DNA from 3 places in the Arthrobacter sp. T2-23 genome. Region 2 is predicted to be linked to each of the others. Evidence: predicted binding sites of a transcription regulator. Region 2 holds the regulator's gene; each other region holds the start of a gene.
The links. The regulator LexA, encoded in region 2, represses DNA repair genes until DNA is damaged. The targets are predictions, from matches to a motif close to TCGAACANNTGTTCGA.
Positions count from the first base shown of each region.

Region 1: a site for LexA is predicted at 5,984-5,999, ahead of ACZ5Z0_RS02105 (LexA family protein). Genes of this name have one in related genera too.
Region 3: a site for LexA is predicted at 4,833-4,848, ahead of uvrA (excinuclease ABC subunit UvrA). Genes of this name have one in related genera too.

Region 1 is NZ_AP027917.1:447,120-457,575, forward strand. Features, by position in the region: gene ACZ5Z0_RS02065 (vWA domain-containing protein) at 1-81, shown strand, start outside; gene ACZ5Z0_RS02070 (SRPBCC family protein) at 71-871, shown strand; gene ACZ5Z0_RS02075 (XdhC family protein) at 882-2,027, shown strand; gene ACZ5Z0_RS02080 (NAD(P)H-dependent oxidoreductase) at 2,080-2,628, opposite strand; gene ACZ5Z0_RS02085 (SDR family NAD(P)-dependent oxidoreductase) at 2,625-3,494, opposite strand; gene ACZ5Z0_RS02090 (L-threonylcarbamoyladenylate synthase) at 3,681-4,301, shown strand; gene ACZ5Z0_RS02095 (GNAT family N-acetyltransferase) at 4,346-4,900, shown strand; gene ACZ5Z0_RS02100 (class I SAM-dependent methyltransferase) at 5,087-5,701, opposite strand; gene ACZ5Z0_RS02105 (LexA family protein) at 6,013-6,444, shown strand; gene ACZ5Z0_RS02110 (Y-family DNA polymerase) at 6,450-7,742, shown strand; gene ACZ5Z0_RS02115 (AfsR/SARP family transcriptional regulator) at 7,799-8,677, opposite strand; gene ACZ5Z0_RS02120 (DedA family protein) at 9,105-9,782, opposite strand; gene ACZ5Z0_RS02125 (cupredoxin domain-containing protein) at 10,038-10,409, shown strand; gene ACZ5Z0_RS02130 (hypothetical protein) at 10,406-10,456, shown strand, end outside.
Region 2 is NZ_AP027917.1:790,705-801,160, reverse strand. Features, by position in the region: gene dapF (diaminopimelate epimerase) at 1-442, shown strand, start outside; gene ACZ5Z0_RS03680 (class I SAM-dependent methyltransferase) at 423-1,037, opposite strand; gene hflX (GTPase HflX) at 1,549-3,126, shown strand; gene ACZ5Z0_RS03670 (ATP-dependent DNA helicase) at 3,119-5,227, shown strand; gene lexA (transcriptional repressor LexA) at 5,309-6,058, opposite strand; gene ACZ5Z0_RS03660 (LysM peptidoglycan-binding domain-containing protein) at 6,442-6,900, shown strand; gene ACZ5Z0_RS03655 (histidinol-phosphate transaminase) at 6,969-8,087, shown strand; gene hisB (imidazoleglycerol-phosphate dehydratase HisB) at 8,157-8,783, shown strand; gene hisH (imidazole glycerol phosphate synthase subunit HisH) at 8,780-9,556, shown strand; gene ACZ5Z0_RS03640 (hypothetical protein) at 9,557-9,715, shown strand; gene priA (bifunctional 1-(5-phosphoribosyl)-5-((5-phosphoribosylamino)methylideneamino)imidazole-4-carboxamide isomerase/phosphoribosylanthranilate isomerase PriA) at 9,786-10,456, shown strand, end outside.
Region 3 is NZ_AP027917.1:394,164-404,619, reverse strand. Features, by position in the region: gene ACZ5Z0_RS01890 (trans-aconitate 2-methyltransferase) at 1-567, shown strand, start outside; gene ACZ5Z0_RS01885 (ABC transporter ATP-binding protein) at 755-2,518, shown strand; gene ACZ5Z0_RS01880 (ABC transporter ATP-binding protein) at 2,515-4,404, shown strand; gene ACZ5Z0_RS01875 (GntR family transcriptional regulator) at 4,401-4,793, shown strand; gene uvrA (excinuclease ABC subunit UvrA) at 4,980-7,835, shown strand; gene ACZ5Z0_RS01865 (HAD hydrolase-like protein) at 7,926-8,663, shown strand; gene ACZ5Z0_RS01860 (lysophospholipid acyltransferase family protein) at 8,650-9,318, shown strand; gene uvrC (excinuclease ABC subunit UvrC) at 9,417-10,456, shown strand, end outside.

The DNA.
Region 1 (10,456 bases), 340 kb from region 2:
CCCGCGGCCGGCGGCCACGAAACGCGACTTCGAATGATCGGACGACAAGCGGAAGACAAGGGAGCAGCTCATGCAGATTGACAGCAGTTTTTCGGTGGTCGCACCGATCGGCAAGGTTTGGGACACCCTGATGGACTTCGAACGGGTGGCCGGCTGCCTGCCGGGCGCCCAGATCCTGAACAAACTCTCCGACGACGCCTACCAGGTGGGCATGACGGTCAAGCTGGGCCCGGTGAACATGCAGTACAAGGGGCTGCTCAACGTGCTGGAGCGCAACGCCGCCGAGCACCGGGCCGTGCTGGGCGGCAAGGCCCAGGAGACCCGCGGCCAAGGCACCGCGGAAGCCCAGGTGACGCTGGCCCTCACGGAAGAAGGAACCACCACCCGCGGAACCGTGAGCGCCGACCTGGCGCTGTCCGGCAAGGCGGCGGCGATGGGCAAAAGCGTGATCGGCAGCGTCACCGAACAAATGATGGGACTCTTCGCCAGCAACTTGCAGGCCATGCTCGCCGAACCGGGTGCCGCTGCCGGGGCCGGCACCGGGACTGCCCCCGAAGTGGAGACGCCGGCCGCGGCACCCCCGCCGGCCTCGTCCGCGGTCCCGGTAACTGCGCCCGCAACCACCGGGACCGGCGCAACGCCGCCGCCGAGCGCGACGCCGCCGCCGAGCGCGACGCCGCCGTCGAGCACGGCGCTGTCGGCGTCGGGGTCGGGCAGCCTCGACGCGTTCAGCCTGGCCAGGGGCATCGCCGCAGATCAACTCTCCAGCCCCGGCAAGGTCCTCGGCCTGGTTGCCGTGGTGGCCTGCGTCGCCTACTGGGCCGGACGGCGGTCCGCGTTCCGCATGCTCCGTATTTTCGGAAGGCTCTAGGGAGGGCACGGTGCGGGACGTCCTGGAAGCCATCATGCCGGACTGGCGGGAGGGGAAGACCGCCGGCCTGGCGACGGTCGTGAATACGTTCAAGTCCGCCCCGCGTCTGCCCGGAGCTTCCATGGCCGTCACCGCCAGCGGCGCCGCCGTCGGCTCGGTGTCCGGCGGCTGCGTGGAAGGCGCCGTGTACGAACTCGCCAGCCAGGTCCGGGACGACGGCGTGCCGGTGCTGGTGCGGTACGGGATCAGCGACGACGACGCGTTCGCCGTCGGCCTGACCTGCGGCGGGATCATCGACATCTTCGTCGAGCCGGTCTCGCGGCAGCGCTTCGCGGAGCTCGACGACGTCCGGCGGGACATCGCCGACGGGAGGCGGGTAGGGGTGGCCACGGTCATAGAGCACCCGGACAGCAGCTGGCTGGGCCGGCACCTGGTGGTGCGCCGGGACGGTTTTGAGGGCAACCTGGGCTCCGAGCGCGCCAACCTGGCCGTCGGAGACGACACCCAGGGCTACCTGGCAGCGGGCCGGACCGGCATCCTGAGCTACGGCCCGGACGGGGAGCGGCTGGACAGCGGGATGCGGATCTTTTTCTCGAGCTACGCGCCGGCGCCGCGGATGCTCGTCTTCGGCGCAATCGACTTCGCCTCGGCGCTCGCGCGGCTCGGCACCTTCCTCGGCTACCGCGTGACCGTCTGCGACGCCCGCGCCGTCTTCGCCACGCCGGCGAGGTTTCCCGACGCCGCCGAGGTGGTCAACGAGTGGCCGCACCGCTACCTCGCCGGGCAGCAGTCCCGTGGGCTGGTGGATGAACGGACCGTCATCTGCGTCCTCACTCACGACCCAAAGTTCGATATTCCACTTCTGGACGTGGCCCTGCGCGGAAGTCCCGTGGCGTTTGTCGGGGCGATGGGCTCCCGCCGGACGCACGAGGACCGGCTGAGGCGGCTGCGCGAGGCAGGACTGGGCGGTGCCGAACTGTCCAAGCTGCACAGCCCCGTCGGCCTGGACCTCGGCGCCCGGACCCCGGAGGAAACGGCGGTGTCCATCGCCGCGGAGATCATCGCCAAGCAGTGGAGCGGCAGCGGCGAGCCGCTGCGGCAACTGGACGAACGGATCCACCACGACGAACAGAACCGCGAACAGCCGCAGTCCTAGCGGAGCTCGGCACCTGCCGCGGCGCCCGGGCCCGGCCGGGCACCGGGGAAGCCTAGCGGCCTGCGGTGGCAGGAACGGCCGAGAGCAGTTCCCGGTAGCGGGCGGCGTGGGCCCCAAGTTCCTCGGGCGTCATCCGGGGCGCCGCATGCAGGACCAGGGGTTCTGCCATCTCCAGCCCGCAGAGGTGCGCGGTGGCCTCCAGGGGCCGCAGCAGCTCGGCCATGGTGAAGCGGTTGTGCCCCGTTGGCGTGTAGGAGGACTCGGGGCCGCCGGTCGAGATGACCAACTGCAGCCGTTTGCCATGCAAGGCGTCGCCGCCGGCACCGTAGGCGAACCCGTAGGTGAGGACCTGGTCCATCCACTCCTTCAGCACCCCGGGAACCGAGTACCAGTGCCAGGGGAACTGCAAGACGATGGTGTCATGCCCGCGCAGGAGCTCCTGCTCCCGGACGACGTCAACGCGCCGCTCGGGGTAAGCCGATGCGAGTTCCCGGACCGTGACGCCGTCGAGGTCCTTGATGGCGGCGGCGAGCGCCGCGGTGATCCGGGACGCCGCCAGGTCAGGGTGGGCAACGACGACGAGGGTGCGGTGAGCGGTCATGGAAGGTTTGTGCTTCTTTCGGAATCGGATTCGAGGCCTACCAGGGCGGCGCTGAGCTGCCAGAGACGGTCAGCATCGGCCCGGCTGTAACTGCGTTTTGATGATTTCTTTGCCGTGCTGTTGGCAAAGTACTGGCCCGTGACATTTTCAAGTTCGGGCGCCGAGGCGAGATGGATGGACGTCTGCGCCCCCTGCTCCGGAGACTTCATCCACCGCTGCACCAGCGGCGTCAGGAACCCCTGCAACGGGCCCGGATCCTCGGCCCCGAAGGCTGTCCGCACCACACCGGGGTGCAGCGCGTTGGCGGTGACCCGGGTGCCGGCGAGCCGGGCGGCGAGGCCGTACGTGAACAGGACGTTTGCCAGTTTGGACTGGTTGTAGGCCCGCTGCCCCGAGTAGGATCGCTCGGCCTGAAGATCCGCGAAATCCATGCGGCCCATGGCCTGGGCTCCGGAGGAAACCGTCACCACCCGCGCGGGCGCGCTGTCCTTCAACCGCTCGAGCAGCAGGTTGGTGAGCAGGAACGGCGCGAGGTGGTTGAGGGCGAAGGTGTACTCAAGCCCGTCCGCGGTGAGCCGGCGGCTGTTCCAGAACCCGCCGACATTGTTGACCAGGACGTCGAGGCGGTCCAGGATCTGCATCACGTCGCCGGCCAGGCGGCGGACCTCTTGCTGGGAGGAGAGGTCCGCAATGAACACCTCGACCGGGGCCGAGGCTACCGCGCGGATCTCTTCCGCTGCCCGAGCCGCCCGCTCGGCGTCGCGTCCCGTGATGGCTACCCGCGCTCCCCTGGCTGCCAGCCCCAGCGCTGTGGCCTTGCCGATCCCGCCGGTACCCCCGGTGATCAGGACAGTCTTTCCCGCCATGGATTGCATACGAGCCTCGCTCCGGGTGCCGCGGTCGCCGGATGACATTCCCCGCCGGCGGACCTAGACAGGATTGTCTAGGTCGGGATCGAAGTTACCAGACAGAATTGTCTGTTCACAAGCCGCGTCCGTGGTCCGGCCGGCATTGCCGCCCCTGCCCCGGGGCGCCGGGCGTAAGCTCGTGCCATGGCGAGATATTTCGATGTGCACCCCGACAACCCACAGCCGCGCTCCATCACGCAGGTGGTGGAGCTGGTGAAGTCCGGCGGCCTGATCGCCTACCCGACCGACTCGTGCTACGCCCTCGGCGCCCAGCTCGGAAACAGGGAAGCGCTGGACCGGATCCGGTCCATCCGCCACCTTGACGACAAGCACCACTTCACGCTGGTCTGCAAGGACTTCGCCCAGCTCGGCCAGTTCGTGCAGATCGACAACGACGTGTTCCGCAGCATCAAGGCCGTCACCCCAGGCAGCTACACCTTCATCCTGCCCGCCACCAAGGAGGTGCCCAAGCGGCTGCTGCACCCGAAGAAGAAGACGGTCGGGGTCCGGATCCCGGACCACAAGGTGGTCCAGGCGCTGCTGGACGAACTTGGCGAGCCGCTGCTCTCCAGCACCCTGCTGCTGCCGGACGAGGAGGAGCCGCTGACGCAGGGCTGGGAGATCAAGGAGCGGCTGGACCACGTGGTGGACGCCGTGATCGATTCCGGCGACTGCGGGGCGGAGCCGACGACGGTCATCGACTTCTCCAGCGGCGTCGCCGAGGTCGTCCGCCACGGCATGGGCGACCCGTCCCGATTCGAGTAGGGCCGATCGCCGGGAACCGCAGCGTCGTCGACTAGGCTCTTGGGATGCCTCACCTCATCGCTCCGGACGTCCGCTACCACTCCACCTGGCTGGAAGGATCCGCGGAATTCGACGGCGCCCACCGGGACGGCGGGGGCGCGGAGGACTGGTCCCTGCAAGAGCTCCGGGACGCGGAGTCGTTCGGCCGCTTTGTGGAGGCCCGCCTTCTGGACGCCCTGCCAGAGAGCCCGCGGAAGCCGGGCTATGTGCCCTGCACGTATTTGTGGATCATGGACGGTGGCACGTTCCTCGGCTCACTTGCCATCAGGCACGAACTCAACGATTTCCTTCTCAACGAGGGTGGCCACATCGGCTACAGCGTGAGGCCCTCCGCGAGGCGCCGCGGCCACGCGGCGGCGGCGCTGGCCGATGCCCTGCCGATTGCCCGGGACCTTGGAATCGCGCCGGTCCTGCTCACCTGCGATGAGGACAATGCCGGCTCGCGGGCGACTATCGAAAAGAACGGCGGCGTCTACGAGGACAGCCGCAACGGCAAGCGCCGCTACTGGATCGATACACCCGCAACGGGCGCGCCCCGGACGACGTCGACCAGCGCGTGAGCCGCCAGCCGGCGGCCGCGTCGGGTTGCCCCAGGTCCGTCGCAAGTTTTCCCGGGCCGGCCGCCCAGTAGCGAACTCGCCCATGAAGGTCCTGCGCGGGCGCCACGGTCTAGCCGCACCGCGGCGCCTTTCATCCGCATGCCGGATCCAAGGGGAGTCACTGGGCGGGGCTGTTAACGAGCCGAGCTAGTCCACTTCGAGGACGAAGAAGATGAAGGACAGGAAGGCCGACTTCTCGCCGCTGAGGATGCGCGGCGGAAGGAGTTCGTGTGGCGTGTCCGGAGCCGGTTCAGGTTCGCTCACGGTGGCTACGCGGTACCCCGCCGACGTGAAAGCGTTGAACATCGCGTGGAGCGGCCGGTGCCAGAACGTCAGGACCGCGGGCTCGCCGTCGAACTCGTAATCCTCCGAATACTCCCGGATGGCGAAGTAGTCCTCGGTTGGTTGGGTGACCACGCTGACTGTCGGGTGGTTGACCGACAGGATCAGGCGACCGCCCGGCTTGAGCACGCGACGCAGTTCGGCAAGCGGTGCCGACCAGTCCTCCATATAGTGCAGGACCAGGGAGGAGACGACGTCGTCGAAGGAGTCATCGGCGAAAGGGAGCGGCTTGCTGAGGTCGGCCAGGTGCAGGTCCGCGGTGGCGCCCAACCGCTGTCTTGCCAATTCCAGCATCGCGGGGCTGGCGTCGAAGCCGGTCATGATTGCGCCCTTCGCGCTCAACGCCGCGGACAGGGGCCCGGAGCCGCACCCTGCGTCCAGGACCCGGTGGCCGTCGACGTCGCCGGCGAGCGCGATCATCGCAGGCCGCTCGTAGTAGGCGTTCAGGAGGCTGGCCTCGTTCTCTGCGGCGTAGCTCTCGGCGAAGCTGACACGCCTAGCAGCTTTTATGCCTCATCGAGGATGGGTATGATCCCATCGTTTCCCGCCTCGGGTCACGGGGCGTCAGGACGAGCAGATCACCCACGTCACAGTTCAGGGCGCTCTCCTACTATGCCTGGGGACCACGCGGCAACGCGGAACTTTTCGCACAGCTGACAGGCAACGTCGGTTCATTGTCAGCCCGCGGGGCTACACTTGAATTCGAAGATATGTTCGAATAAGGGTGTGTTGTGGGCGTAATCATCGGGCCGCGCGTGATAGATGCGGGCTCTTCCCTATTGTCGGTGCTGATCTCGCCGGTGCCGGTCGCCGCAGGCTATCCGTCGCCGGCCCAGGACTACTTTGACGGCAGGATCGACCTCAATGAACACCTCATCAAGGACATCACCAGCACGTACGTGGTGCGCGTGTCCGGGGACTCGATGGAGGGCGCCGGCATCAGCGACGGCGACGAACTTATCGTGAACCGGGCGCTGGAACCCCGCGACGGGAGCGTCGTCGTCGCCGTCCTCGACGGCGAACTCACCGTCAAGCGCCTCCGCCTGACGGCTCGCGGGGTGGTCCTGCAGGCGGACAACCCGCGCTACCCCGACATCCGCGTGCCCGCCCTCGCCGACCTCGTCATCTGGGGCGTCGCCACCCGGTGCCTCCACCATGTCTGAGCCCCATGTCTGAGTACCCGGCCCGGCGCGGCAGCATCGCCCTTGTGGACGTGAACTGTTTCTACGCCAGCGCCGAACGGGCCTTCGACCCCTCCCTGGAGGGCCGTCCTGTGGTGGTGCTGTCGAACAACGACGGTTGCGCGGTCACCCGCTCGCCCGAAGCCAAGGCCCTTGGCATCCCCCTCGGGGAACCCTGGTTCAAGATCGCCCCGCGGGCCAAGGAGTGGGGGCTCGTGGCCAAGTCCAGCAACTACGAGCTCTACGGGGACATCAGCGCCCGGGTGATGGAGCTCCTGGGCCGGTATTCGGCCTGGTTGGAGGTGTACAGCATCGACGAGGCATTCCTTGGCGTACGGGGCACTCCGGAGGAGCTGCTGCGGCTCGGCCACGCCATGAAGACGGCGGTCCGCCGGAACGTCGGCGTTCCGGTCTGCGTGGGTATCGCCGGCACCAAGACTCTTGCGAAGCTGGCCAACAAGTGGGCCAAGCACAACCCGGATTTTGACGGCGTCTGCCACTGGGACTCCGTTCCCGCGGCCAGGCGGGATCACCTGATGGCCCGCCTGTCCGTGATCGAACTCTGGGGTGTCGCCACCCGGCTGACCAAGCGCCTCAACGGGATGGGGATCCATACCGTGCTGGACCTCGCCCGGGCGGATCCGATCAGAATCAGGGACCGCTTCTCCGTGGTGCTGATGCGCACAGTCCTGGAGCTCCAGGGCACCCCCTGCATCCCGCTCGAAGAAGAACGCGTCGGACGTGACCAGCTGATCTTCAGCCGGTCATTCGCCACGCCCATCAACACCGCGGCCGGAATGCGCCAGGTCCTCGGCGTCTATGCGCAGCAGGCCAGCGCCAGGCTCGCCAGGCACGAGCTGCAGGCGTCTGTCCTTACCGCCTTCGCTGCCACGTCCTACTACAACCCCCGGGACAGCTCGCATCCCTCGGTCTGTGTTCGGCTGCCGATGCCCACCGCGGACCCGGTGCTGCTGGCCCGGGCGTCCTACGCCCTGCTCCCCCGGATCGACGACGGCGTGAAGTACGCACGGGCCGGCATCATGGTCACGGACCTGCGCCCCACCGCCCGCCAGGCTCCGCTGGCTGTCTTTGAGAACCCGCACGAGGAACGCGGCATCGGACCGCTGCTCGAAGAGGTCAGCCGCAAATTCGGCCGGGCTTCCATCGGCCTGGGTCACGCCGGTATCCGCGGCGGCCCGGACTGGACGATGAAGCGTGACATGCTCTCGCCGCGCTACACGACGCACTGGGACGAGCTTCCCGTGGTGAGGGCGGGCTGACGGCTGACGGCCCGGCACTCGCACCGCGCCGTCTGCGGCAGGGGGTTCGTGGCCCGTCAGACGGCCGCGCGGACCCGCTGAAGGAATGAATCCAGAATCCGCCCGGCGTTCTCGTGCAGCCGGTCTTCGGACGCAAGGCGCTGCGGTCCGGCACCCTGCAGCCTCTCGCCGAGGAAGAGCAGGGCTGCGAGCACTTCGGAGAGTTCGGTGTTTGCCTCGGCACGCTGCCGGAGGAGCCTCAGATGCACCGCCTGCAGGGCAGGACCCGGCGAGCAGGCCAGGTCGCGGTCAAAGAGGCGCCGGCAACGGTCATAGGCGGACAGGCCCTCGACCGGCAGTCCGGCAAGTTCGTATGCCGTCACCAGGACCGTCCACGCCCGCTCATTGAGCGGCTCCGCCCGGACGGCGACCTGCGCCCAGCGGATGGCCTCGTCGTGCCGTTCCAGGAGGGACGCAGTCTCGGCAGCGAAGATCATCGCAGCGACACGTTCGGCCGCGTGCCGGGCGCGGGCCTCTTCGGCCCAGTCGGCGACGAGTTCGAATCCGAGGAGCGGTTCGGCGGAGAGTTCCAGCGCCTCGAGCAGGAGCGGATACGCATCGGCCGGCTCCGCAAGGTTTGCGGCGCGGAGCAGGCTGCGGAAGCGGGAAAGGTCCAAGTCCACGAGCTGCGGATCCAGCACATATCCGCTGTTGGCGGTGCGGAGCGGCCCTGTCTTGGTCTGTCCCGGCTGAATCGCGCGGCGGATGCCGCTGACGTAGCTCTCCAGGGTGGCCACGGCCCCATCGCTGGCACTTGGACCCCAGAGGATTTCGATCAGTCGGGTTTTGGAGACCGGGGTGCCCAGATTCAGCAGGAGAATCTCAAGAATGTGCCGGGGTTTGCACCCGCCCAGATCCGCGGCAGTGAGCGCCAAGCCGTCGCGGCGGATTTCCAATGATCCAAAGAGTCGAACGGATATCGATGGTGTTGCTCCCGGCAAATTGTTCACGATGTTCTCCGATTTCCCCAGGTAAAACGATTTAAATCGCGTCATTCAAAGGCCGAAGTAGAGACGGAACAGTGCGGGCTGAAACCCCTGTTCTAGCCGACCCCATAAAGCCACCGTGACACGATGAACATTGGGCAACAAGCATGGAAACTACCCGACTTTCGGGGGAATAAAAGACGGGTACCGGGGCTAGTACCGTTGAGTAAGCGCGGGAGCAGATATGTAAGTAATCGTGGTCCGGGCCAAGTAGGCCTATCCGGGAAACAGGGCCGCTTCAAGTATTCGCGGAACCTCACCTGCAACATTCGCAGACTCGCCAATCACGTAGCCGGAGCGCGCCCGCGGGCCCGGAAATGGAAGGTGGACGTCGGCCCTATTTGCCTGCCGAGGTGCTGCTGCCTGATTTCCGCCGGCGCAGGGCCCTGGCGACAACCCACGCCACCAGGGCGGCGATGGCGCCGTAAACGGCGTAATTGAGGTACCGGGAGTATTGCTCGATCAGCTCGTACTGGGCTCCGAGTACTGCGCCCAGGCCGATCAGGAGCCCGTTCCACAGCCCGCTCCCGCCTACGGTGAAGAGGCTGAAGGTGAGCATGTTCATTTTCTGGGCACCGGCAGGAACGCTGATCAGGCTGCGCACGCCGGGGATCAGCCGGCCGAAAAAGATGGCGGGCTTGCCGTGGCGGTCAAACCAGTGCGCGGCCTTCTCGAAATCCTCGCGGTCTACCAACGGCAGCCGGGACAACCAGCGGATGGAGCGCTCCAGCCCCAGGCGGGCGCCGAGCCAATAGAGCAGCAGCGCCCCTACGTAGGCGCCGAGGGTGCTGGTGAGGAAAACGACGACCAGGTTCATAGATCCCTGGCGGGTGAGGAATCCGGCCAGCGGCAGGATGACTTCGCTGGGGATCGGCGGGAAGACTGTTTCTGCCAGGGTAAACAGCCCAACGCCCCATTCCCCCAGCGCATCGATGGCGCGGGCCGCAAACCCGACGATTCCGGTCAGATCCTGCGACTGTGCAGCTATCGGCACCATGACGGGCACGGACATCATTCGGACTCCTCGGGCGCCGCAGGACTCGGGTCATCCCCTACCCTGCCACACCCTCTCCCGCCACACCCTCTCCCGCCACACCCGGCCAGCCCGACGCCCCGACGCCCCGGGAAGATCTTCGGTCACGGTCGGGCGCCACAGGGAGGTGCCATTTGCCCGCAACGGGAGGAAAATTGGATCAAGCAGCTTCACTGCCAGAGCCACGAAACTCCAGAGCCACGAAGCCGGGTCGCACCGGGACAAGGGGTTTGCGCCATGAACACAGGAAATGCACGCGTCACGCTGCTGCTGTCGGCGGTCCTGCTGGGAGCGGCGGGTTGCGCCCCGGGCGGCGGACCAGCTGCCTCCGCTCCCGCAAGCGCCACCTCGGCCAGTGCGGCGACGGCCATCACCATTCGCGACTTCGGCTACGGGGCGCCGCTGGTGGTCCCCGCCGGGGCCGCACTGACCGTGACGAACATGGACAGCGCCGAGCACACCGTCAGCGCCGATGACGGCTCGGCGTTCGACGTCGAGGTCAAAGGCAGCGGCGGCACGGCCACCTTCACCGCACCGTCCAAACCCGGAACGTACGCTTATCACTGCCGGTACCACCCCAATATGCACGGAACGCTGACGGTCCGGTGAGCGTGCCAATCAGCCGCGGCGCACTGGACCGGGGACGGGCCCGGGAC
Region 2 (10,456 bases):
GGTCAGCGCAGACGGACTGGAAGTCGCCAGGCCCGCGCTGTCCGTGAGCATGGGCAACCCGCACACCGTCGTCGCACTGGCCGAGCTGGCCGAGCTCGACTCGACGGAACTGTTCAGGGCGCCCCGCGTCGATCCCGCGCCGCCGCACGGCACCAACGTGGAATTCGTTGTCCCGTCCGAACCGCTCGTCCACGACGGCGTCGGGACCATCACCATGCGCGTGCACGAAAGGGGAGTGGGGGAGACCCTGTCCTGCGGCACCGGCGCCTGCGCCGCCGCCGTCGCGATCCGGCACTGGGCCGGCTCGGGCGCTCCGGACGCCTGGAACGTTAAGGTTCCCGGCGGCGTCGTCGGCGTGAAGTTCTTCATGGCCGCGGACGGCCATGAGCACGTGGAACTTAGCGGCCCCGCCGTGATCGTCGCTAGCGGGATGCTTTCCTGACCCGCAGGATGCGGAAGGACTTTGAGGTGCTCTCGCGGGTGACGGTGAAGCTGCTGTCCAGCTCGGCAGCGAGCCAGCGCTGAAGCGAATCCGAACCAAGGTTCTTCTGCACCACCAGCCACGCTGAACCGCCCGGCGCCAGCCGCGGCAGCCACAGGAGCAGCAGGGCGTGGAGTTCGTCCTTGCCGATCCGGATGGGCGGGTTGGACCAGATGGTGTCGAAGCGCAGCTCCGGATCCACATCCCCGGGGGCGCTGGCGGTAACGTTTTCCAGCCCCAACAGGGCGGCGTTTTCATTCGTCAGGGTGACACAGCGTTCGTTCACATCCACCGCGAAGACCCGGGCATGCGGTGCCCTCAGGGCCATGGTCAGCGCAATCGGACCCCAGCCGCACCCGATGTCCAGCAGGTTCCCCTGCGGCGCGGGGGCCGGGACGTCCGCGAGCAGGACCGCGGTTCCCTTGTCGATGCCGTCCGGGCTGAAAATTCCGGAGGACGTCTGCAATGTCCGCTGCGCGCCGGCCAGCTCCACGGTCAAGGGCTTGCGGGTGAACGGCCCGGCCGGCTGGGCGCTGAAATAGTGTGCAGACTCCATAACTGGCCAGATTAGTTGGCCCTCCGGCGGTATGGGAAACCGGCCCTGACCCGCCGGAGACACGCCGGTCACCCGCGGCCCGGCCCGTCCGGGGCGAGGGAATGGTCTGCTAACGTTAAAGACATGTTCTTGAACTTCAAGTAGCCGGCACGGGCCTCCCATCTTCGCCGAGGTCCCGTCCCCGCAGCGACGCAGGTAGTCACCTTCCGCTCTGTGCGCCCCCCGTGATCGTCCTCAACTGGACCCACCGACGGCGCCCGAACCTTGGAGTTTGGCAGTGCTCACCCGAGCCCGGCCGGGCGGACAGTCTCTCCCTCCCCACGGCGCCACCACGCCTGTTCCTTTCCCTTTTCCCAGCGCTCCTACTCGGAGAACGCCCCAGCCTGCAGCACCGCCGCCGCAGGCACGCCAGGAGGCACGCATGACCCCCAGCCGTCAGCCCAGCGCGAATACCGCGCCACAAGACACCGAACAGCACTATTCTGGAAGGGCAAACCCTTCAAAGGAGACCATGACCAGTCAGCCCAACACCGGACCCGATTCAGCCTCCCAGGACATGACCCCTGCGGAAATTCAGGCTGTCATCGACCGGATCCTCTCCAAAGACGCCCCCGCCCCCAAGGCCGGCCCCGGCACCGGGCACCCCGGCGAGTCGAAGGCGGTGTTCGGCAAGGCGCAAGCAATCTCGCGGCTGGACGAGGAACACGGCAGCTACGACGGCGACCAGCAGGACCTCGAGGAGCGCCACGCGCTCCGCCGCACCGCCGGCTTGTCGACGGAACTCGAAGACGTCACCGAAGTCGAATACCGCCAGCTGCGCCTCGAACGCGTCGTGCTGGCAGGGCTCTGGACCGAAGGCACCCTCGCCGACGCCGAAAACTCCCTGCGCGAGCTCGCGGCCCTGGCCGAAACCGCCGGTTCCGAGGTTCTCGACGGGCTCGTCCAGCGCCGCGCCAAGCCGGACCCGGGCACGTTCCTCGGCTCCGGCAAGGCCCAGGAGCTCAAGGACATCGTGATGTCCACCGGCGCCGACACCGTCGTGGTCGACGCGGAACTGGCCCCTTCCCAGCGCCGTGGCCTCGAAGACATCGTCAAGGTCAAGGTCATCGACCGCACGGCCCTGATCCTGGACATCTTCGCCCAGCACGCCAAGAGCCGCGAAGGCAAGGCCCAGGTGGAACTGGCCCAGCTCGAATACCTGCTTCCGCGCCTGCGCGGCTGGGGTGAATCGATGTCCCGCCAGGCCGGTGGCCAGGTGGGCGGCGCCGGAGCGGGCATGGGTTCACGCGGCCCCGGTGAAACCAAGATCGAGCTGGACCGCCGCCGGATCCGCACCCGGATGGCCAAGCTGCGGCGGGAAATTGCCGCGATGAAGCCGGCCCGGGAGACGAAGCGGGCCAACCGCCGTCGCAATGCCGTTCCGTCGGTGGCCATCGCCGGGTACACCAACGCCGGAAAGTCCTCGCTGCTGAACCGGCTGACCGACGCCGGCGTCCTGGTGGAGAACGCGCTGTTCGCCACCCTGGATCCAACCGTCCGGAAGGCCGAAACCTCGGACGGGCTGGGCTACACCCTCGCCGACACCGTCGGATTCGTCCGCTCGTTGCCCACCCAGCTGGTGGAGGCCTTCCGCTCCACCCTGGAGGAGGTCGCGGATTCGGACCTGATCCTGCACGTCGTCGACGTCTCCCACCCCGACCCGGAGGGTCAGATCGCGGCCGTCCGCGCGGTGTTCAGCGAAGTCGACGCGCGCAAGGTGCCCGAAATCATCGTCCTGAACAAGGCCGACGCCGCCGACCCGTTTGTGATTGAGCGGCTCAAGCAGCGCGAGCCCCGCCATGTTGTGGTCTCTGCCCGCACCGGCGAAGGCATCCCGGAACTGCTCAAGGCCATCAGCGAGGGCATCCCGCGGCCCAGCGTGAAGCTGGAACTGATGATCCCGTACAACCGTGGGGACCTGCTCAGCAAGCTGCATGACACCGACGCGGAGATCATCAGCCTCGACCACGAGGAGACCGGTACCCGTGCCGTGGTGATGGTGCGCGAGGGGCTCGCCGCCGAACTGGATTCCTTCGTCAGCAATGACTGAACCAGCGGTGGCCGAAGGGGAGGCCGCGCCGTCCGAGAGTCGCCCGTCCGGCAGCAGCCCGTCCGGCGAGCAGTTCGTGGTTGAACTGCTCGACCGGGCGGTCGCCGGCATGGGCGGCCAGAGCCGCGACGGCCAGCACGAAATGGCACGACACGTGGCCCGCGCGATAGAGACCGGCGACCACCTGCTGGTCCAGGCTGGCACCGGCACCGGCAAGTCCCTGGCCTACCTGATTCCGCTGATCGCCCACTCGCTGGTCAGCGACAAGCCCACCCTGGTTTCCACCGCCACCCTGGCTCTGCAGACCCAGATTGTTGGCCGCGACCTGCCCCGGCTGCTCAAGACCATCACCCCGGCCCTGGACAGGCCGGTGAAGGTCGCCCTGGTCAAGGGCCGCTCCAACTATGTGTGCCGCCACAAGCTCGAAGGCGGCTTCCCGTCCGAGGAACCGTCCGAGGGCCAGTTGTTCTCCCTCGGCGAGGACACCTCCGTGCCGCACTTCGCGGCCGCGATGGGCGGACCGTCGTCCCAGCTCGGCAAGGAAGTGGTCCGGCTCCGCGACTGGGCCGAGGACACCCTGACGGGGGACCGCGACGAACTGATGCCCGGGGTGACCGACCGCGCCTGGCGGCAGGTCTCCGTCACCTCCATGGAGTGCCTGGGCGCGCAGAAGTGCCCGCTCGCCGCCGAATGCTTCAGCGAACTGGCCCGGCAGAACGCCGCCGACGCCGACGTCGTGGTCACCAACCACGCGATGCTGGCCGTCAGCGCCTTCGAAGGCCTCGCGGTGTTGCCGGAGTACGACGTCGTGGTGGTGGACGAGGCCCACGAACTGCAGGACCGGGTGACCGGCGCCGTGTCCGGACAGCTGTCCGTCGCCATGGTGCACGCTGCCGCGTCGGGCGCCCGCAAGCACGCCGGAATCACCGTGGACGCGCTGAATAATGCCGCGTCCAACCTCGAACTCGCCATTGAGGGCGTGCCCAGCGGGCTGATGCCGAACGGTCTGAACAGCGAACAACTCGATTGCGTGGACCAGTTGCGTGACGCCTGCCGCGCCGCGCTTTCGGACTCCAAGGGGGACAGCGCCAACACCGCCGACGGCGGGCGGCAGCTCGCCCGCTCCCGCCTGATGGTGATCCTGGAACTCTGCGAACGGCTCCTGGCGGCCAAGGAGAACCGCGAGGTGGTCTGGTTCTCCCGCAACAGCAGCTTCGACCCGCAACAGGGCTATTCGCAGCCTGATGACTCCGCGCCGGCGCTGATCAACATCGCCCCGCTCAGCGTCGCCGGGCGGCTGCGCGAGGGATTGTTCGCCGACCACACCGTCGTGCTGACCTCGGCAACCCTCGCCATCGGCTCGGCCTTCGAACCGGCGGCCGGAGGCCTGGGCCTGGTCGGTCCCGGCGCACCGAGCTGGACCGGCGTCGACGTCGGATCCCCCTTCGAATATCCGAAGCAGGGCATCCTCTACGTCGCCAAGCACCTGCCCAAGCCGGGCCGCGGGACGTCCCCCGAAGCCCTCGACGAGCTCGAAAAACTGATCCGGGCCTCCGGCGGCGGCGCGCTGTGCCTCTTCTCCTCCCGGCGTGCCGCTGAAGAAGCAGCCGAGGCCATGCGGCCACGGCTGGGCCTCAATATCCTTTGCCAGGGCGAGTCGACCATGACGGCACTCGTAAAGCAGTTCGCCGACGAGCCTGACACTTGCCTCTTTGGCACCATGTCGCTCTGGCAGGGCGTCGATGTGCCCGGAAACTCCTGCCGGCTGGTGGTCATCGACAGGATCCCGTTCCCGCGGCCGGATGACCCGCTGATGACCGCCCGCTCCCGGGCCGTGGCCCAAGCCGGCGGTAACGGCTTCATGAGTGTATCTGCAACCCACGCGGCCATCCGGCTCGCCCAGGGCGCCGGCCGGCTGATCCGCTCGACGTCGGACAAGGGCGTGGTGGCTGTCCTGGATTCCCGGCTGTCCACCGAGCGCTACGGCGGGTTCCTGCGCGCCGCGCTGCCGCCGTTCTGGCCCACCACCGACCCGGCGGTGGCCCTGGCCGCCCTCGCACGCCTGGCCAAGGAAGCCCCGGCAAAGGAGACGGCCACCTAGCCCCGGTCACCCAACGACGAAGGCCCCGTCCGGAAAACTCGGACGGGGCCTCTCTGTGCCGGGCGCAGCCTGCCGGCGGCGCTAGAGGGAGCGAAGCACCGAGACGACTTTGCCCATGATGACGGCATGGTCGCCGAGGATCGGTTCGTACTGGGTGTTCTGCGGGAGCAGCCAGGTGTGGCCGTCGCGCTGGCGGAACGTCTTGACCGTTGCCTCGTCGTCGAGCAGGGCAGCGACAATGTCGCCGTTGACGGCGTCGTTCTGGCGCCGGACGACCACCCAGTCGCCGTCGCAGATGGCGGCGTCGATCATCGAGTCGCCGGCGACCCGGAGCATGAACAATTCGCCGTGGCCCACCAGTTGGCGCGGCAGCGGCATCACGTCCTCCACCACCTGGTCGGCCAGGATCGGGCCTCCGGCGGCGATCCGGCCCACGAAGGGCACCATTGCGGTGTCGGTGGCGCTGGCGAGTTCCGAGACCGCAACGCCGCCGACGGCCCGCAGGCCGGTGGACTTCGCCACCCCGGAGACCTTGGTAGCGCCCTCGTCGAGCGTCAGAGGCAAAAGGACTTCCATGGCGCGGGGCCTTTTGGGATCCCTCCGCAGGTAACCGAGCTTTTCCAGCTGCGAGAGCTGATGGGTGACGCTGGAGAGGCTGGCGAGGCCGACGGTGTCGCCGATCTCGCGCATCGAAGGCGGGTAGCCGTTGTCCGTCACGGACCGCTGGATGGTCTCCAGGATCTTCTTTTGCCGGACGGTGAGGCCCTTCGGCGCCCGGCCGGTCTGGGGGCTCCGCTGGGCGGCCCTCCCGCCGGCGGCTTGTGCTGCCATGTTCGCCACGCCTTTCCGATCCGCCCGGCCGCCGTGGGCTGCCGGGACCAACTGGTCTGAAAATGTCAGACCCCGCTGATCAACTGCTGTTGATCACCACAAGTGGTTCTGCTGGTTCAAAAGTAGGCCAGCAGACACGCTTTTTCAAACATTTGTTCTAGCGAGTCTCGACAATGTTCGTTCATAAGTGCTAAAACAGAAACTACAAAGTTCGAATATGTGTTCGAAGTGAGTCGCAGGAGCGGGATCATGCGGTTCGGTTCTGTGTTCGAACGTAGTGATCAAGATTTGCGGTCCAGGTTTGCTTTAGATGGTTCGGCCGATTGGCGGCGAGTACGTGGAGTACGCCGGGCGGCACAGATAAGTCCAGGAGGGCTCAGTTCATGTCAGCAGTAAGCGCTATTTCCGGTTCACTGGTTTCCGTTCCCGTGCAGGCGTCACGGTTCGAGGCTTTCGGCCCGCACGGCATCTTCGACGGGCAGGAAGCGGGCCGCGGGCAGCGGGCTGTGCCTGCCGCCGCGCCCAGGCAGGCGCCGCTGCGGCTGACCCGCCGGGGCCGCTTCGTCTTCTTCGGCCTGCCGTTGATTCTGCTGGCTGCGCTCGTCCTTTCGCTCGCCGGTTTCCTGAACGCGCCGGCCAAAGCCGCCGACTCGACCGCGGAGCTCTCGCTCACCCCTACGGTCACCGTGACGGTCCAGCCGGGGGAGTCGCTGTGGGCCATCGCCGGCGCCGTGGCACCGCAGCGCGACCCCCGCGACGTGGTCGCCGACATTGTGCAGCTCAACAACCTCGATGCCGCCCGCGTTATCCCCGGCCAGCAGCTCTACGTGCCCTCCAAGTAATACGGCCCCGGCCGCCCTCTGGGGGTCACAGTTTCGGGGCCGGGCGTGGTCTCACTTAAACTAGGCACGTGACCGACCAGCTAGAGCGCCTCAACCGACTGCCCCTCCGGACCAATCTGAGGGGGTTGCGGCCTTACGGCGCGCCCCAGCTGGATGTTCCGATCTTGCTGAACGTCAACGAAAACACCCATGGCGTCCCGGACGACGTCCGCGCGGCCATCGCAGAGGCAGTGACCGAGGCTGCCGCCGGACTGAACCGGTACCCTGATCGCGAGTTCACCGAATTGCGGGAAGGGCTGGCGGAGTACCTCGGCCACGGCCTCGACGCCGCCAACATCTGGGCCGCCAACGGCTCCAACGAAGTCCTCCAGCAAATCCTCCAGGCCTTCGGCGGTCCGGGTCGCACTGCGCTCGGGTTCCCTCCCACGTACTCCATGTACCCGCTGCTGGCCGCCGGCACGGACACCGAGTACATCGTGGGGGTGCGTGCCGACGACTACGGGCTCAGTGCCGAATCGGCCGCCCGGCAGGTCCGGGAGCTAAAACCCAACGTTGTTTTCCTCTGCTCTCCGAACAACCCCACGGGCACCGGCCTGGGTCTCGACGTCGTCGAGGCCGTCTACGAGGCCGGGGAAGCCAGCCAGACCATCGTGATTGTCGACGAGGCGTACCACGAGTTCGCCCATGACGGAACGCCCAGCGCCCTGACGTTGCTGCCCGGACGCGAGCGGCTGATCGTGTCCCGGACCATGAGCAAGGCCTTTGCCCTGGCCGGCGCGCGGCTGGGCTACATGGCGGCTGCGCCGGAGGTGACCGATGCCCTGCGTCTGGTCCGGCTGCCGTACCACCTGTCCGCCATCACGCAGGCCACGGCGCTGGCCGCGCTGCGCCACCGCGTGGCCCTGATGGCCGATGTTGAAGACATCAAGCGCCAGCGGGACCGGATCGTCTCCGAGCTGACCCGGATGGGGCTGAAACCGGCGGCCTCCGACTCCAACTATGTGTTCTTTGGCGGCCTCGAGAACCCGCATGAGACATGGCAGGGGTTGCTGGACGCCGGTGTGCTGATCCGCGACGTCGGGATCCCCGGCCACCTGCGTGTGACCGCAGGTACTGAGACGGAAACCACAGCGTTTCTGCACGCGCTCGAACGCATCCTGACCGGCCACGAAGCACAGTCCGCCTAGACTTAAGCCAGGACCCACGCACACCGCCGGCGTTCGCCGGGCGCCCGCCTCATCCAAAGGACACCCCACATGAGCAACACCGGATCTGCCGCTGCCGAGGCCCGGACCGCACGCCTCGAACGGACCACCAGCGAGTCGTCCGTGCTGGTCGAGATCGACCTGGACGGCACCGGCGTCTCGGACATCAGCACCTCGGTGCCGTTCTACGACCACATGCTGACGGCGCTGAGCAAGCACTCCCTGATCGATATGACGGTGAAGGCCACCGGTGACACCCACATCGATGTCCACCACACCGTGGAAGACGTCGCCATCACCTTCGGGGAGGTCCTGCGCACCGCCCTGGGGAACAAGGCCGGCATCCGCCGCTTCGGCGAGGCCACCGTGCCGCTCGACGAGGCGCTCGCACACGCCGTCGTCGACGTCTCCGGTCGGCCCTACCTCGTGCACGCCGGAGAACCTGCGGGCCAGGAATACCACCTCATCGGCGGCCACTTCACCGGGTCCTTGACCCGGCATGTCTTCGAGGCGATCACCCTGCATGCCGGAATCTGCCTGCACATGAACGTCACCGCCGGCCGGGATCCGCACCACATCGTCGAGGCGCAGTTCAAGGCCTTTGCCCGGGCCCTCCGCGCGGCTGTTGAGCCGGATCCCCGGGTCGAGGGTATTCCCTCCACCAAGGGTGCGCTGTGACCGGCAAAGTTCTCCAGGACGGCGCGATCATCGACCCTGACGCCTACCGGAAGCCCGTGTCGCCCGAGGGTAAGCCCACGGTCACCGTGCTGGACTACGGTTCGGGTAACGTCCGATCGGCCGTGCGCGCCCTCGAGCGCGCCGGCGCCGAGGTCATCCTCAGCGCCAGGCCGGAAGACGTGCTGAACGCCGACGGACTCGTCGTCCCCGGCGTCGGGGCCTTCGAAACCGTCATGAACGAGCTCAAGGCGGTCGACGCCGTCCGGATGATCGGACGCCGGGTCGCGGGCGGCCGGCCCGTGCTGGCGATCTGCGTCGGACTCCAGGTCTTGTTTGAGGCCGGCGTCGAACACGGCACCGTTGCCGAGGGCATGGGGGAGTGGCCCGGCAAGGTCGAGCTGCTGCCGGCCGACGTGGTGCCGCACATGGGCTGGAACACCGTCACCGTTCCGGAGGGCTCCCGGCTCTTTGCCGGCGTCGAGAACGAGCGCTTCTACTTCGTGCACTCCTACGGTGTACAGCACTGGGATTTCGATGTGATCCAGCCGCGCATGAAGGCGCCGCTCGTCACCTGGTCCGAACACGGTGCCCCGTTCATCGCAGCGGTGGAAAACGGTCCGCTCTGCGCCACCCAGTTCCACCCCGAAAAGTCCGGCGACGCCGGCGCGCGCCTGCTCCGCAACTGGGTGGACGGTCTGCGCAGCGGCGCCGCCACCAGCGGTGCCGCCGAGGCCGGTACAGTCCAGCCTGGCACCCCGGAACAGACCGCCTAGATGTGGTCCATAGTCCTGATGGGCCTCGCCGGACTGCTGGTGGGCGGCGCCCTGTCCTTCCGGCAGCAGAAAAGCCCGCTCTGGGTCCAGATCGTGTTCTACATCCTGGCCGGCATGTCGCTGCTGGCCGCCTGGCTGTTAACCCTGCCGGGGAACTGACCCTGCCGGGCACCTGACCACCACGTCCCAGCCCGCCCCGACCGCCACCCCGATACGTGAGGACCCAACGATGACCACCGAAACCCCGCTGCCGGTACTAGAGCTGCTCCCCGCCGTCGACGTCGTCAACGGCCAGGCCGTGCGCCTGGTCCAGGGCGAAGCCGGCAGCGAAACCAGCTACGGCACTCCGCTGGAGGCGGCGCTCAACTGGCAGAAACAGGGCGCCGAATGGGTCCACCTCGTGGACCTCGATGCAGCCTTCGGCCGTGGCTCCAATGCCGAACTGCTGCGCGAGGTCGTCGGCCGGCTGGACATCAAGGTCGAACTCTCCGGCGGCCTGCGCGACGACGAGTCGCTGGAAAAGGCCCTCGACCTCGGTGTGGCCCGGGTGAACCTCGGCACCGCCGCGCTGGAGAACCCCGACTGGACCTCCCGTGTGATCGAGCGTTTCGGGGACAAGATCGCCGTCGGCCTCGACGTCCGCGGCACCACCCTCGCCGGCCGCGGCTGGACCAAGGAGGGCGGCGACCTCTGGGACGTGCTCGGCCGCCTCGAGGAAGCCGGCTGCGCCCGCTACGTCGTCACCGACGTCACCAAGGATGGCACCCTGCAAGGCCCCAACGTCGAACTGCTGCGCCAAATGGTGGAGAAGACCGGCAAGCCTGTCGTGGCCTCCGGCGGCATCTCCAGCCTCGAGGACCTCAAAGTCCTGCGCTCCCTGGTGCCGCTCGGGGTCGAGGG
Region 3 (10,456 bases), 400 kb from region 2:
ACCTTCGCTGGCGCCGCCGGAAACCTCGCCTTCGGCCTGGCGGATATCACCGACTGGATGCCGAGGCCGGACGCCGACGTCGTGGTCACTAACGCAGCTCTGCAGTGGGTGCCCGGCCACCGCGAACTGCTGCCCCGCTGGCTGGCAGCACTGCGGCCGGGCGCCTGGTTCGCCCTCCAGGTGCCGGGCAACTTCACTGCGCCATCCCACACGCTGATGCGCGCCCTGGCCGGCTCGGACGCATGGTCCGGCCGCCTCGCCGGCGTGCTTCGCCACGAGGACGTGGTGGCGGAACCCGCGGAATATCTTGGGCTGATGCTCGATGCGGGCTGCGACGCTGACGCCTGGGAAACCACTTACCTGCAGCTCCTGCCCGGAACCGATCCGGTGCTTGACTGGGTGCGGGGAACGGGCCTCCGCCCGATACTGGCAGCACTCACGGACGAGGAGGCCCGCCGGTTCGAAGCGGAGTACGCGCGGCTGCTGCGCGAGGCCTATCCGCCTGGCCCCCACGGAACGGTCTTCCCGTTCCGGCGGATCTTCGCCGTTGCCCGGAAGCGCGGCTGAAGGGACAGTCCGCCGGGCCGGCCCCAGGACGCTAGGTGCGAGGAATTACCCCGGATCCCGCCGCTTTGACGGATGTGACACGCCGTGTGACAACAAACGGAGTGGGTGGGGCATACAATGACAAAGCGGTCTGGGGGCGGCCGTCATCTGTTCCGGATCCGGGCCCTGTTCTGATGATGGAGGTTCGGTGCTCTTTAACCTGATTGGACGGCTGCTCGCCGCCCACAGGATGACCGTCCTGGCCATCATCTTCCTGCAACTCCTGCAGACCACAGCCAGTCTGGTGCTCCCCACCCTGAACGCTGCCATCATCGACGACGGCATTGTCGCCGGAAACACTCCGGTGATCCTGCGGCTGGGCGGCTGGATGGCGGTTGTCGCCGCGCTCCAGGTCGGCGCCGCCATCGCCGCCGGCTATCTCGGCGCCGTCGTCGCCATGCGCGTGGCGCGGGAACTGCGCGAGGAACTGTTCGCCAAGGTCCAAACCCTCTCCTCGCAGGAGATCGGCGAGTTCGGGGCGCCCAGCCTCGTCACCCGTGCCACCAACGACGTCACCCAGATCCAAAACCTCACGGTCCTCGCTTTTACTATGCTGGTCGCGGCGCCCGCCAGCTTCATCGGCGGGATTGCCCTTGCGGTGCACCAGGACCTTGCCCTGTCCGGGATTGTGGTGGCGGTCATCCCGGTCCTCGCGGTCATCATGTTCCTGATCGTCCGCCGCCTGATTCCGCTCTACCGGCAGGGCCAGAAACTCATTGACCGGATCAGCCGCGTGCTCCGGGAGCAGATCATCGGAGCCAACGTCATCCGCGGCTTCGTCCGTCAGGATCACGAGATCCGCCGCTTCGACGCCGCCAACCGGGACCTCACCAGGAACAACCTGGACTCCGCGCTGCTGGTCGCCGGCATGAATCCGATGATCATGGTGGTGGTGAACCTGTCCTCCGTCGCGGTGGTCTGGTTCGGCGGCCACCGGATCCAGTCCGGAGAGATGCGGCTCGGTGCGCTGACCGCGTTCATCGCCTACATTCTGCAGATCCTGATCGCCATCATGATGGCGATGTACGTGTTCACCACGGCACCGCGCGCGGCGGCCTGCGCCGAGCGGATCCAGGCGGTCCTCGACACCGAGCCCGCCATCGACGGGCCGGCCGTGGAGCCGCCGGCGGCGTTACCCGAAGGGACGGCACCGGACGGGAGGGTACCGGAAGGGACTGTGGAGTTCCGCGACGTGGCCTTCGCTTATCCCGGGGCCGAAGCGCCGGTGCTGGCCGGGGTCTCGTTCACCGCCGTACCAGGGACGACGACGGCGATCGTCGGCGCCACAGGCAGCGGCAAGACCACGCTGCTGAACCTGCTGCCGCGCTTCCTCGATCCGTCGGCAGGCACCATCAGCATCGGCGGCCGCGACACCCGTTCCCTGCCGCTGGCGTCGCTGCGACGCCTGATCGCCATGGTGCCGCAGCACTCCTACCTCTTCTCGGGCACCCTCGCCGAGAACCTGCGGATGGGCGCACCGGACGCGAGCGACGCGGAACTGTGGCGGGCACTGGAGACCGCCCAGGCCGCGGACTTTGTCCGGGACCTCGACGGCGGCCTGGACGCCCCGGTCCGCCAGGGCGGCACCAATTTCTCCGGCGGCCAGCGCCAGCGCATGTGCATCGCCCGGGCGCTGCTCCGGGCCGCCCCGGTCTACGTTTTCGACGACAGCTTCTCCGCCCTCGACTACGGCACCGACGAGCGACTCCGCGCGGCGCTGGCCCCACTTCTGCGTTCGGCGACGGTGCTGGTCGTGGCCGAACGCGTCGCCACGATTGGGGACGCGGGGCTGATCCTGGTGTTGGAGGACGGCCGGCTGGTCGCGCAGGGCACCCACGAGGAGCTGATGGCGACGTCGCCGACCTACCAGGAAATCGCCGCCTCCCAGCTGGTCCTGGAGGAAACAGCGTGAGCGCCGCCTTCCCGGCTGCCTCCGGGACCGCCGCCAAATGGCGGGCCGCCGGGAGGCTGCTGGGGCTCCTGCGCCCGGTGCGCCTCCGGATGGCCGGCGTCATCGCCGCGACCTGCGGCTTCGCCGCCCTGAACGTGGCCGCGCCCAAATACCTTGGCGACGCCACCGACGTCGTGGTGCAAAGTGTCGTGCGCGGCGCCTTCGATGAGTCGAAGCTGGGCCGCCTGCTGCTCGCTGTGGCGCTGATGTACCTCGGCGCCTCGCTGTTCAGCTGGATCCAGGGCGCCCTGACGGCCACGGCCGTGCAGCGGCTCAGTTACGGGCTCCGTGCCTCCGTGGAGCAGAAACTGCACCTGCTGCCCTCCAGCCATTTCGACGACCAGCACCGCGGCGACGTGCTCAGCCGCGCCACCAACGACGTCGACAACGTCTCGCAGGCGCTTAACCAGCTGCTCAACCAGCTCATCATGTCGGTCCTGATGCTCTCCGGCGCCCTGGCCATGATGTTCTGGCTGTCGTCGCTGCTGGCGTTGGTGGCCCTCGCCTCGGTCCCGGTCTCCACCGTGATTACCGTGCTCGTGGCGCGGAAGTCGCAGGCACACTTCACCGCGCAGTGGAGCAGCACCGGCGATCTGCACTCGCACCTGGAAGAGTTCTTCACCGGGCACGAGGTAGTCAAGGCGTTCGGCCGCCAGCAGGCGGCCGCGGACATCTTCCGGGCGAGCAACGACCGTCTCTTCCGGGCGGCCTCCGGCGCCCAGTACCTGTCCGGCGTCGTGCAGCCGCTGATGATCTTCGTCTCCAACCTTAACTACATCGCGGTCGCGGTACTCGGCGCGCTGCAGGTCGCCACCGGCAGCATGACGATCGGCGGCGTCCAGGCGTTCATCCAGTTCAGCCGGCTCTTCAGCCAGCCGATGGGCCAGATCGGCGGCATGCTGACCCTGATGCAGTCCTGCGCGGCCTCCGCCGAGCGGGTCTTCGCGCTGCTGGACGCACCGGAAATCCCCGGGGACGCCCCTGCCGCGGGCGCCGCCGGCGCGGACGCCCCTGCCGAGGGCGCCGCCGGCGCGGCCAGGGCCGCGGCCGCACGCTCCGGCGGCAGAAAATCCGCGGGGCCCACGGGCCGGGTCACCTTCGAGGGCGCGACCTTCGGCTACAGCCCCGGCGCGCCAGTGGTGGAGGATCTGTCCTTCACCGTGGAGCCGGGCCAGACGGTGGCAATCGTGGGCCACACCGGGGCCGGCAAGACCACCGTGGTCAACCTCCTGATGCGCTTCTACGAACTCGACGCCGGCAAGATCACCGTGGACGGCCAGGACATCGCGGAACTGCCGCGCGACGGGCTGCGGGCAGCCATCGGCACCGTGATGCAGGATGCCTGGCTGTTTACCGGGAGCATCCGGGAGAACATCGAATACGGCCGTCCCGGCGCCAGCGACGCCGACATCACCGCCGCAGCCCAGGCAAGCCACGTGGACCAGTTCGTGCGTGCCCTCCCGGCCGGCTACGCCACCATGCTGGGCAACGACGGCGACTCGCTCAGCCGCGGCCAGCGACAGCTCATCTCAATCGCCCGGGCGCAACTGGCCGGCCGCAGCATCCTGATCCTCGACGAGGCCACCAGCTCGGTGGACAGCAGGACGGAGGTCCAGATCCGGCAGGCCATGTCCAGGCTGCGGCAGGGCAGGACCAGCTTCGTGATCGCCCACCGCTTGTCCACCGTCCGCGACGCTGATCTAATTCTCGTCATGGACCACGGACGGATTGTTGAACAAGGGAACCACCAGGAACTGATGGCGGGGGAGGGCCTCTACACGGGCCTCTACCGTGCCCAGTTCGCCGGCCGGGAAGAATTCGACGGCGTCCTGGAGCCCGAACTGTGACCCCGCCGGAGTCCGGCCTGGCACGCTTTCCCGGCGGCTGGAAACCCAACACCGGCAGCTCGGTGCCGCTGTTCGAACAGCTCCGGCTGAACATCATCGAGCGGGCCGACGACGGCACCCTCGCGCCGGGCACCCGGCTACCCGCCGTCCGCAGCCTGGCGGCCGATCTCGGTGTCGCGCCGCACACCGTGGCGCGCGCCTACAAGGAACTCGAAGCCGCCGGCGTCGTCGCCACCCGTGGCAGGAACGGCACCGTCGTGTGTGCCCGCGACGAGGCCTGGGGCTCACTGAGCGCGGCGGCCGCGGAATTCGCGGCGGCCGCTAAAGCCCAGGGCGCCAGCTTCGCCGAAGCCGTCCAACTCCTGGCGGCCGCATACGACCGCCATTAGCTCAACCGCCAATAGCACAACAGCAGTCGGAATGGATATTCGAAGAAGTTTTCGATTAGCATTGGAGGCGTGCCTAAAGCCGTAGCTGAAGAACCTGCCGTCGATGTCCAGCCCGCCGCCGCTCCGGAAAACTCCGGAAAAGCCGCCGGCCCCCAGCCATCAGGCCCGGCGTCGCCGGGCGCGGAGCTGGTCCGCCCCGACCTTTCCCGGCTGGTCGTGAAGGGCGCACGCGAACACAACCTGCGCAACGTCGACCTCGACCTGCCCCGCGACGCGATGATTGTCTTCACGGGGCTTTCCGGCTCCGGCAAATCCTCGCTCGCCTTCGACACGATCTTCGCCGAAGGCCAGCGCCGCTACGTCGAGTCGCTCTCCGCCTACGCCCGCCAGTTCCTCGGCCAGGTGGACAAGCCCGACGTCGACTTCATCGAAGGCCTGTCGCCGGCCGTGTCGATCGACCAGAAGTCCACCAGCAAGAACCCCCGCTCCACCGTGGGCACGATCACCGAGATCTACGACTACATGCGCCTGCTCTGGGCCCGCGTGGGGCGCCCGCACTGCCCGGTCTGCGGCGAGCCCGTCACCAAGCAGACGCCCCAGCAGATCGTCGACCAACTGCTGGAACTGCCCGAGGGCACCCGCTTCCAGGTGCTGGCCCCGGTGGTCCGCGGCCGCAAGGGCGAATTCGTCGAGCTGTTCAAGGAGCTCACCGCCAAGGGCTACTCCCGGGCCCGGGTGGACGACAAACTGATCCAGCTCAGCGAACCGCCCAAGCTCGGCAAGCAGTTCAAGCACACCATCGAGGTCGTCGTGGACCGCCTGGTCGTGAAGGAAGGCATCAGCCAGCGACTCACGGACTCGGTGGAAACCGCGCTGGGCCTGGCCGAAGGCCGTGTCCTGGCCGAATTCGTCGACCTCGAGGCGGACGATCCGGAGCGGATCCGGGCCTTCTCGGAGCACCTCGCCTGCCCCAACGAGCACCCTCTCGCGATTGACGAAATCGAGCCCCGATCGTTCTCCTTCAACAACCCCTTCGGCGCCTGCTCGGCCTGCAGCGGCATCGGCACCAGGCTCGAAGTGGACGAGGAACTCCTCATCCCCAACCCCGAGCTCTCGCTCTCCGAGGGCGCCATTGCGCCCTGGTCGCTGGGCGCCGCCACCACCGAATACTGGAACCGGCTCCTCGGCGGCCTGGCTAAAGAGCTCGGCTTCAAGATGACCACGCCTTGGGAGAAGCTCTCCGCCGAGGCGCGGCAGACCGTGCTGCACGGCAAGGACCACAAGGTCGTGGTGCAGTACCGCAACCGTTTCGGCCGGGAGCGCAAATACAGCACCGGCTTTGAAGGCGTGGTCCAGTACGTGCATCGCAAGCACACCGAAACCGACTCGGACTCGGCCCGCGACCGCTACGAGGAGTACATGCGGCAGGTCCCGTGCCCGGCCTGCAACGGCGCCCGGCTGAACCCGGCGTCGCTGTCGGTCCTGATCAACGGCAAGTCCATCGCGGAGGTCGCCGCGCTGCCGATGCGCGAGTGCGCGCACTTCCTCGACAGCCTGGTCCTCACCGGCCGCGAGGCTCAGATCGCCCACCAGGTCCTCAAGGAGATCCAGGCCCGCCTGACCTTCCTGCTCGACGTCGGCCTGGAATACCTGAACCTGGAACGGCCCTCCGGCACCCTGTCCGGCGGCGAGGCCCAGCGCATCCGGCTGGCCACCCAGATCGGCTCCGGCCTCGTCGGTGTGCTCTACGTCCTGGACGAGCCCTCCATCGGCCTGCACCAGCGCGACAACCGGCGCCTGATCGAAACCCTCACCAGGCTCAGGGACCTCGGCAACACCCTGATCGTGGTCGAACACGATGAGGACACCATCCAGGAGGCCGACTGGGTGGTGGACATCGGACCCGGCGCCGGCGAGCACGGCGGCATGGTGGTGCACTCCGGGTCCTACCAGGACCTGCTGGAGAACACCGAGTCCTTGACCGGCGACTACCTCTCCGGCCGGAAGTCCATCGCGGTGCCGAAGAAGCGCCGCAAGTACGACAAGAAGCGCGAGCTGAAGGTCGTCGGGGCCAAGGAAAACAACCTGCTCAACGTTGACGCCGCCTTCCCGCTGGGCCTGTTTACGGCCGTCACCGGTGTCAGCGGTTCAGGCAAGTCCACCCTGGTCAACGAGATCCTCTACAAGGTGCTCGCCAACAAGCTCAACGGCGCCAAGCAGGTCGCCGGGCGGCACAAGACCGTCCAGGGCCTTGAGCACCTGGACAAGGTGGTGCACGTCGACCAGAGCCCCATCGGCCGGACCCCGCGCTCCAACCCGGCCACCTACACGGGAGTCTTCGACCACATCAGGAAGCTCTTCGCCGAAACCACCGAGGCCAAGGTCCGCGGCTACCAGCCCGGCCGGTTCTCCTTCAACGTCAAGGGCGGCCGCTGCGAGGCCTGCTCCGGCGACGGCACGCTGAAGATCGAGATGAACTTCCTGCCGGACGTCTACGTGCCCTGCGAGGTCTGCCACGGCGCACGCTACAACCGCGAAACGCTCGAGGTGCACTACAAGGGCAAGACCATCGCGGACGTCCTCAACATGCCGATCGAGGAGGGCGCGGAGTTCTTCGCCGCCTTCTCGCCGATCGCGCGGCACCTGAAGACCCTCGTCGACGTCGGCCTCGGCTACGTGCGGCTGGGGCAGCCCGCCACGACACTCTCGGGCGGCGAGGCGCAGCGCGTGAAACTGGCCGCGGAGCTGCAAAAGCGCTCAAACGGTCGCAGCGTCTATGTCCTCGACGAGCCGACCACCGGCCTGCACTTCGAGGACATCCGCAAGCTGCTGATGGTGCTGCAGGGACTGGTCGAAAAGGGCAACACCGTGATCACGATCGAACACAACCTCGACGTCATCAAGAGCGCCGACTGGATCGTGGACCTGGGCCCCGACGGCGGTTCCGGCGGCGGCCGGATCGTCGCGTCCGGCACACCGGAGCAGGTGGCGAAGTCCAAGGAAAGCCACACCGCGGCGTTCCTCGCCGACATCCTGGGCTGACGGGCCGCCGACGGCGGAAATCTTCCCTGATCTATTCCCGACAGGGCATGCAATTTTCTGCCATCCGCGCGGTCGTGAGAAACTACTCCGGTGACCCATACCACCGTGCCCGTTATCTTTGACCTCGACGGCACTCTTGTCGACCCGGCCGGGGGGATCACGGACGGAATCGCGGCGGCCCTCACCGAACTCGGCCTGCCGGTGCCGGGCACGGACCGGCTGGACGCCATGATCGGGCCGAAGCTCAGCCACTCACTGAGGGATATCGCGGGGGTCCCGCCCGAACAGCTCGACGACGCCATCCGCATCTACCGCGGGCACTACCTGGCCACCGGCATCGCCCAAAGCAGGCTTTACCCGGGCATCCGGGCGCTGCTGGAAACCCTGGTCGAGGCAGGACGGCCCGTCGCCGTCGCCACCCAGAAGCCCGAAGGCATCGCCCGCACCGTCCTGGAGCACCACGGCATCGCCGCCCTGTTCCACACCATCCGCGGCTCGGCCGCCGACGAGGCGGCAGCCGCCGGTGCGCCGTCCGGGAAAGCTTCGATCGTGGCCGCGGCGCTGGCGGACCTCTCCACCCGGTATGGCGCGGACAGCGAATATGCGGTGATGGTGGGGGACCGGGCACAGGACGTGGCCGGGGCGGCTGCGAACGGACTCGACTGCATCGGCGTAGGCTGGGGTTTTGCGCCCGACGGCGAACTGCACGCGGCCGGCGCCGTCGAGATCGTGCACACCACCCTGGCGCTCCACGCTACGATCACCAGACTCTCCGAACGCCCGGGGACCGAAGCCCTGAATGAGGTGCACACCATTGGCAATGTTTGACGCGATCCGCTGGACCACCCGCGGGCTCATCTCCTCGACCTGCCGTCCTACCGTGATCGGCCTCGAGAATGTGCCCAAGGAAGGCCCCTTCATCGTGGCGCCGAACCACCTCTCCTTCCTGGACAGCGTGATCGTGCAGGCCCTTATGCCTCGGCCGGTGGCGTTCTTCGCCAAAGCGGAATACTTCACCACCGGCGGCGCCAAGGGCCGGATGATGAAGTCCTTCTTCGAGGCCGTGGGCTCCATCCCGGTCGAACGCGGTGAACAGGCCGCCAGTGTCCAGGCACTGAAGACGCTGCTGGACATCCTCGACGCCGGCAAGGGCGTGGGAATCTACCCGGAGGGCACCCGCTCACGCGACGGCATCCTCTACCGCGGCCGCACCGGCGTCGGCTGGCTTGCCCTCACCACCGGCGCCCCCGTGATCCCGGTCGGACTGATCGGCACGGAGAACCTGCAACCCGCGGACAGCAACAAGGTCAAGCCCCAGCACTTCACCATGAAGGTGGGCGAGCCGCTCTACTTCGAGAAGACCGGGCCGGACCATTCCCTCCCGGCGCGGCGCCAGGTCACGGACCGCATTATGGACGCCATCGCGGAACTCAGCGGGCAGCAACGGGCCACCACCTACAACCAGAGCAAGAGCGTCGACTAATCGGGGCACCCCGCCTGCGCGCCCCTTCGGGGCCGTGCGTCCGCTACGCCGGCGGGCCCTTACCGGCCGGCTCCGTGAAGGTTCAGTAGAATAGATCAGTGGCAAATCCAGCTAGTTACCGGCCCCAGACCGGGGAGATCCCGAACAACCCGGGTGTGTACCGCTTTCGCGACCCGCACGGCCGGGTCATTTACGTGGGCAAGGCCAAGAACCTCCGCTCGCGGCTGAACTCCTACTTCGCCAACCCCGCCGGCCTGCTGCCCAAGACCTACGCGATGGTCCATACCGCCAGCAGCGTGGAGTGGACGGTGGTGGGCAGCGAGCTGGAATCGCTGCAGCTGGAATACACCTGGATCAAGGAATTCAAGCCGCGGTTCAACGTGATGTTCCGGGACGACAAATCCTACCCCTACCTGGCCGTCACGATGGGGGAGAAGTACCCCCGGGTACAGGTCCTGCGCGGCGAACGGCGCAAGGGGACACGGTATTTCGGCCCGTACACGGCGGGAGCCATCCGCGACACCATGGACACCCTGCTGCGGGTCTTCCCGGTCCGCAGCTGCAGCCCCGGGGTCCTGAAGCGCGCCGAGGCCAGCGGTCGGCCCTGCCTGCTCGGCTACATCGACAAATGCGCCGCCCCCTGCGTGGGCCGCATCTCGGCCGAAGACCACCGGGCCCTCGCCGAGGATTTCTGCGCCTTTATGGGCGGCGAAGCCAAGCGCTTCGTCTCCCGGCTGGAGAAGGACATGGCCGCCGCCGTGGCCGAGCTCGACTACGAACGCGCCGCCCGGGTCCGGGACGACATCGTCGCGCTGAAGAAGGTCTTTGAACGCAACGCCGTGGTCCTCGCCGAAGACACCGACGCGGACGTGTTCGCGCTGTACGAGGACGAACTCGAGGCGGCGGTCCAGGTCTTCCACGTGCGGGGCGGGCGGATCCGCGGCCAGCGCGGCTGGGTGGTGGAAAAAGTCGAGGATTCCACCACCCCAGACCTCGTGGAACACCTGCTGCAGCAGGTCTACGGCGAGGAAGCCGGAAGCCAGGGCCGGCTGCCCCGCGAGGTGCTGGTCCCCGCCGAGCCCAGCAATGCCGCCGAGCTCGCCCAGTGGCTCAGCGGGCTGCGCGGCGCCCGGGTGGA